2 regions of the Alteribacillus bidgolensis genome follow, and region 1 is predicted to be linked to the other one. Evidence: predicted binding sites of a transcription regulator. Region 1 holds the regulator's gene; the other holds the start of a gene.
The links. The regulator LexA, encoded in region 1, represses DNA repair genes until DNA is damaged. The targets are predictions, from matches to a motif close to CGAACATATGTTCG.
Positions count from the first base shown of each region.

Region 2: the regulator LexA is predicted to act here: its motif matches at 2,024-2,037, upstream of CEF16_RS08335 (DNA polymerase IV).

Region 1 covers NZ_KZ614149.1:1,010,470-1,014,062, reverse strand. Annotated here, with positions in the region: gene CEF16_RS05270 (histidine phosphatase family protein) at 1-203, shown strand, start outside; gene CEF16_RS05265 (YjcZ family sporulation protein) at 473-562, shown strand; gene lexA (transcriptional repressor LexA) at 681-1,304, opposite strand; gene CEF16_RS05255 (hypothetical protein) at 1,466-1,651, shown strand; gene CEF16_RS05250 (YneB family resolvase-like protein) at 1,695-2,351, shown strand; gene CEF16_RS05245 (DUF896 domain-containing protein) at 2,497-2,736, shown strand; gene tkt (transketolase) at 3,016-3,593, shown strand, end outside.
Region 2 covers NZ_KZ614149.1:1,645,151-1,648,743, forward strand. Annotated here, with positions in the region: gene CEF16_RS23235 (hypothetical protein) at 159-341, opposite strand; gene CEF16_RS23670 (hypothetical protein) at 459-599, opposite strand; gene CEF16_RS08325 (TatD family hydrolase) at 703-1,461, opposite strand; gene CEF16_RS08330 (hypothetical protein) at 1,635-1,823, opposite strand; gene CEF16_RS08335 (DNA polymerase IV) at 2,079-3,314, shown strand; gene mbcS (acyl-CoA synthetase MbcS) at 3,494-3,593, shown strand, end outside.

The DNA.
Region 1 (3,593 bases):
TAAACTCCCTACATTCATTTCTAGAAATACCGCCTGCTCCGAGAAAAAATAAGGTCGTTGTCGCTCACAGTTTTCCCCCAGGCGTAGGGTTAGGTCAGATTCCTAACATGGGAACAGTAGTTGTAAAACCATTTGGACAGGGAAACGGCTATGAAATTGCAGGTTATCTAACTTTAGGACAATGGATGAGTTGGATGGAATAAATATGAAGGAGAAATGAATAGAAACGAAAAGGTTCATTTTAAAAATGCAGCGATAAACGATTCAAGGTAAAGGACATGTGCGTTTTTAGCAGAAGTTCTTTTCCTTTTTCATTAGTGGTCTTTTATATAGCGACAAGCCGCGTTTTTCTACTCTTAGACCAACATCCAATTATTAATAATTTATTTCTGAAAAGGTTATACAACTGTCTAAACAAATCTAAAGAGAGATCATAAATTATTAAAGAGGACACGTCAGGGGAGGGATATTAATGGGATACGGTTATAAAGACAGTTTTGCGTTGATTGTAGTATTATTTATACTGCTAATCATCGTAGGAACTGCATTTGTTAAATACTAATCACCGCTTCGAACGTGGGGTGATTTGTCAATAGTGCAGTAAAATGAGAGGCCAAAAATAACCCGGCTAATGTTTCATAACATTGATGGCCGGGTTGTTTCATGTAAAATATGGACAATTAATGCAGCGTTCGAAATACACCCGTAACTTTCCCCAGAATAGTACAATTGTCTAAAATAATTGGTTCCAACGCAGCATTCTCTGGCTGCAGACGAATAAAATTTTCTTCTTTGTAAAAGCGTTTTACTGTAGCTTCAAGTTCTTCTGTCATTGCTACAATAATATCTCCATTATCTGCGGTCTGCTGTTGTCTAACAATGACGAGATCGCCATCATAAATACCAGCTTCGATCATACTGTCCCCTTGAATAGTTAAGATGAATACTTTTTCATCTGAGACCATACGCTCTGGTAAGGGGATATACTCTTCAATATTTTCTACAGCAGTAATTGGATCCCCCGCTGTAACTTTACCTAATACAGGAACATAAACAGCATTGCTTTCTGAAATGTGCGGCTGCACGTCTTCTAGTTCTAATACTTCAATCGCTCTTGGCTTGGTTGGGTCACGCCGAATCAACCCTTTATTTTCAAGCCTGGAGAGATGACCGTGCACCGTTGAACTGGATGCGAGGCCAACAGCTTCACCGATTTCACGTACGGAAGGAGGATAACCTTTTTGCCGGACTTCATCTTTTATATAATCTAAAATTTGCTGCTGGCGTTTCGATAATTTTGGCATCGGTTCAGCACCTCTATTTCTAATATTTTCATGTGTTAAGTATAGCATGGAAAACATATGTACGCAAACATTCGTTCTAATTATCACTTGACGGGAACAAAGGTTCCCTTTATACTGAATCATAATAAGAACATACATTCTCATGAGTCGGAGGGAAAGTAATGTATACCAAAATGAAACAGTTAAGCAGTCAGGAATGGGCCATTTTAATTCTTTTTATTATTTCTATCATTTCACTCGTATTAACTGTTCAATTAACTTCGTATGAAGAAGATAAAGACGTGTATGTAAATACGCTGGATGAAGAGAAAGAAGATGTGCTAACCTATACGTGGGTGGATGAGTGAAAAAGGAAAATAAATATGAGCTAATGAAAAGGTGAGGGAATTATTGAAAAGCTGCATAATATATTGCCGGGTAAGTACAAATAAAGAAACACAGAAATCATCATTAAAAAGGCAACAAGAAGAACTCATTCATTTATCAGAAAAAAAGGGATTTTACCTCTCAAAAATTATTGCAGAGGAAGCTAGCGGGTATTCGATTGAAAGGGATGGCCTGCTTGAAGTTCTGGATCTTTTATCTGCAAAAGAAGCTGATGTTTTATGTATACAGGATGATACTAGATTAGGACGAGGAAATGCCAAAGTGGCCATGCTTCATCAATTATTTAAACTAAATATCCCTATATATACGGTGAAAGACGAAGGAGTACTTCAGTTGTCTGAAACTGATAACATGTTGATGGATATATTGTCTATGGTAGAAGAACATCAAAGAAAATTACATAATTTAAAGATTAAAAGAGGAATGAAACAAGCAGTAGCCAGTGGATATAAGCCTGAAAAAAATTTATCTGACCGCAGGCAGGGCGGAAGGAAAAAGAAAGATGCACCAATTGAAGAAATTGTTCGGCTTAGAAAATTAGAACTGACATTTTATGATATTGCAGCAACATTGCGTGGATTTGGTTATGATGTTTCAAAGGCTACTGTACACAGAAGGTACAAAGAACACATGGAGAAAATAGCTAATAATTCGGAGTAATTCCTTTGTTGCTTGGAAAATTTTGAATTTGAGTGTTATGGAGCGCCTCTCATCAAGTACAATAGCTGTTGCAAATCATAAATAGATCATTTACATTAAAAGACAAGTTAAAAAAGCGGAACATTAGGGAGGTTTTCATACATTTATGCTTTCTCAAGAGAAGATTGCACGTATTAATGAACTAGCTAACCGTTCTAAAACTACGGGTTTAACGGAGCAGGAAGAAAAAGAACAGAAAATGCTGCGGCAAGAATATTTATCTAAATTCCGTTCCTCCTTTAAAAGCCAGCTGCAATCCGTAAAAGTTGTGGATCCGAATGGTAAAGATGTTACTCCCGATCAATTAGTTAAAACGAAAAGAAATAACTTGAACTATCGTCAGTAGTTTCATATACAGATAAAAAGTGCCTGATGGTTAACGCACCATCAGGCTTTTTATATATTACTGTGAAAATCGGATACAATTCTAATTATGATCTAAAATGGCAATATGCTTAAAATTTATCAGCAGTCGTTTTCAGGTACTTTATTTTAAAAAACAAATTGTTTGAAGGTCGTTTATCGATAATACTTGACATCAGCCTTGTACTATTAAGATAGAACGTTTATGATTAAATACGTAGGTAATAATACATATTGAATTTTGGGAAAGGAAGGGAATGACATGGCAGCTAAGAGTGTGGAAGAATTAGCCATTAACACTATCCGTACACTATCTATTGACAGTATTGAAAAGGCCAGTTCCGGTCACCCGGGATTACCGATGGGCGCTGCTCCTATGGCCTATACATTGTGGAGTAAATTTATGAAACATAATCCGGGCAATCCTGACTGGTTTGATCGTGATCGATTTGTATTATCAGCAGGGCATGGTTCTATGCTTTTATACAGTCTCCTTCATTTAAGCGGATATGATTTATCACTGGATGAATTAAAAAACTTTAGACAATGGGACAGCAAGACCCCAGGACATCCTGAATACGGAGATACACCTGGTGTAGAAGCTACAACAGGACCGCTTGGACAAGGATTGGCGATGGCCACAGGAATGGCAATGGCAGAACGTCATTTAGCTGCTGTATATAATAAAGAAGATATTAACGTAGTAGATCATAACACTTACGTTTTATGCGGTGATGGAGACTTGATGGAAGGGGTTTCATCTGAATCTGCATCATTAGCTGGCCATTTGAAGTTAGGAAAGTTAATTGTACTTTATGATTCAAATGATATTTCTCTTGA
Region 2 (3,593 bases), 630 kb from region 1:
GATATTTTGACCTGTCTAGCAGCAGATTATGACTCCATTTCAAAAGAAAAAAAACTGAACTGTTATGAACAGTTCAGGCCTTTTTTATTTGGCAGGAAATTTAAAAGCTTGCCTATTCAAATGTCTATTTCCAGAATTTTTCTTCCTTTTCTTCGTTTTTATTGTTTGTATCCATTTAATGTGCTTGTCCCTTTCATGGTTACCACATTTTCTTCAGAGGCCGAGTCGAAGGTTTTGATATCTACTAAGCCATTCATCGTCCCTTTGTTTGTTTCAAACGTTAGATGTTCTTTACGGCTGTCTCGTAGACCTTTCATTAGAAAAACTCGACTTGCCGCCATGTAAAGGAAACCGCCTAAAAACGCCACGTCCTGTGGCAACGGCGGCATTAGTATGTCCTGTACGTTGGAAGACGTAGTTTTTCTTATACTTTGTTCCTTTAACAAAGTTAAACTTTCCTAAAGTATAAAAAAGCGCTGGTTTTCGACTCCATATATTTTTACTTCCCAATTTTCAGGATCATCATTTTTCACCTTAATTTCACCGGTATCAAATTGAATCTCTTCGTTTTGTTCATTAAATAGTTGGTCTACTTTCATTTTAGCACGCCTCCTATCTATTCTCTGTTGTCCTGTGTGCTTGTTCTTTTCCCTGGTGTTATGTCTCTTAAACGTGGAAGAGAAACGTTTTTATAATCATTGCTCACCCATATATTTGCAGCGTATTATGTACGATTGTCTTTTCGATGATATGTTTGTTTCTATTTTTTTCTTTGGCTAAAAAAGACACTATATTTGAAAGAAACAAAGGTGTTGTTTGTTTTTCTTTAAAAGGTCCATCAAATGGCCATGGCCCATCTGTTTCTATTAATAATTGTTCGTTTGGAATCATGGAAGCTAAAATTTGATCTCTATGGCGGTAGCAAACTTCTGGGGTAAGAGAAATGTAATAACCGGAGGCGGTTATCTGCCGGACAACTTCCGGCTGTGCTTTCAGCCAGTGAAAATGAGCGGACAGATTCGGGGTTTCTTGCTGCAAAAGCTGATATACGATTTCTGCCTTATCATGAACCGCATGCAATGCAGCCGGAAGCATGTAATCTTTTGCTGTATGCAAACATCTTTTTAAAAAATCAATATGTTGTTCAAGCGAAGTCGGAAGCTGCTCGAGTTCATAATGCGGCAGACCAATCTCTCCTATGCATGCTATTTTATCTCGCTCCTGGCATACAAGACGCTGCCATTCTTGAAAATCGGCTTCTTTGGGCAGACCTTTCTCTGGATGAAAACCAACACCAGCCAAAATGAAGTCTGAAAATTTCTCTTTTAGCTCCAGTGTTTTGTACGAAGAAGCAAGATTATTGGAAACAGCGACGACTTTTTGGATACCGGCTTCTTTCCATTTTTCTATGCTGGATTCGATGTTTTCGTATTGTTCTAAATGGATATGAGCATCTATCATGAAATACTCCTTTTTATACCCATCATAATGCAAGGAAGACAAGTTGGGAAGAGGATTTTAAGAGGAAATGTGGGTTCATTTTAAACCTAATGAATTTTTTATGCGGTATATATCTTTTTTATTTGTTCAGGTTCATCTTTTAATACGTCGTGGCTTGCTTCAAGGTTCTCTAATCAATCTTTTATGTCGCTGAATTCTTTGGCATTCTGTATTTTCATGCCGTCTATTTCTGCTTTTAATTCTTCCTGACCCGTTTTTAAGGCTGAAAGCATCTGCCCATGTTCTCGAAGGATGGTTCCATGATCTCTTAAAGTCTCCTGAATGTTGTGAAGTGCCCCTAAAATCTGCTTTTCCATTTCCATTATTTTCTCCTCCTTTCTCGACGAATGTAAAGCTATTATACCACGGGCATTCTTATTTTAGAAAACCTTAGCTTACCGCCAGATCCTGATGGCGGAAGCCTTAGTTTTTCTTATACTTTGATCCTTTAACAAAGTTAAATGTTCCTAAAGTGTAAAAAGAAATCTGACAGCGGCTGATGGAAAATGTCTACTGTTGTTAAAGAACATTCGTTCCCATATAATAGAACTATATAGAGTCTTTTTAATGGAGCGATGATGATGGAGCGGATCGTCTTTTTAGTGGATATGCAATCGTTTTATGCTAGTTTTGAAAAGGTCTGCCGCACCGATCTTGAAAATAAACCCGTTGTGGTGGCAGGAGACCCAAAAATCCGAAGCGGTGTCATCCTGGCTGCCTGCCCGACCGCTAAACAATGGGGAGTAAAAACCGCTGAAGCTCTTTGGGAAGCAGAAAATAAATGCCCGGATCTCGTTGTCATTAAACCGCGTATGCAGGCCTATTTAAATGCATCGGTTGAAATTGCCTCCGTGCTTGAAATGTTCAGCGATGAAGTCGAACCGTACAGTGTTGATGAAATTTTTGTGGAAATGACCTATTCTCTTGAACCGTTCGGGGGCAATCCCGTGAAAGCAGCAGCGCGTATGAAACGGCAGATTAAACGAATGCTCGGCGTAAACGCCCGTGTTGGCATTGGTCCGACAAAAGTACTTGCCAAGATGGCTTGTGACCATTTCGCAAAAAAAACACCAGAAGGCATTTTCACATTATCTCAAGATAATTTACAGCAGAAACTGTGGCCGCGTTCGATTGGGGATTTATTTGGTGTAGGAAAACGGATGGAGTACCACCTTCGCAATATGGGCATTCGCACGATCGGCCAGCTTGCCCGCTTTCCGCTCGAACAGATGAAAAAGCGCTGGGGCATAAATGGAGAGCTGCTTTGGCGGACGGCGTATGGATGGGACCCCTCTCCGGTAACAGTCGACACCCATATCCGCCGCAAAGGAATCGGTCATCATATGACGCTCCCCCGCGATTATTATACATGGGACGAAGTGAAAGTCGTTTTGAGGGAACTAAGTGAAGAAGTGGCGCGCCGTGCTAGGCAGAACGGCTACATGGGCACCACTGTGTCAGCCGGAGCGGGAGGCCATGATTTTGACTTCCCGGCTGGCTTTCATCGGCAGAAAAAACTGGAGGATTACACCAATGACGGAAGAGTGATCTATGATGCGGCTGCTGAGCTTTTTCATGAGCATTGGGACAAATACCCCTTACGAAGCGTAGGTATTACGCTCGACCAGCTCGCAGATGATACTTTTCGCCAGCTCAACCTGTTTCACCCCCTTCAAGACCGCGAAACTTTGAATCAAACAGTAGATAAATTAAAAGAACGTTTCGGCAGCGGCACACTCCTTTATGCTTCTTCTCTTACCGATGCAGGCCAGGCTCAGCTGCGCGCACAAAAAATCGGCGGCCATTATAAATAGTGCTTGCCCCCAGTGGTGGAAAAAACTTGGCTTCTCGCCAAATGTCCGGCGGAAGCCATTGTATTCATTACGTGAACTTTTAATCTAATTCAAACGTCTAAAAAGATTTCAAAATTTTATTTATTTTAGTATAATGAAATGAGAACATAGTCTTTTCAGATTTAACGGGAGGGGATTTTTTGAACAGAGAAGATTTAATTGCTCCAGAAAAGTACAATGTAACAAATGAATTGGAAGCGTTTACAAATGATGAGAACCGGATTGCAGTACGCTGGTTAA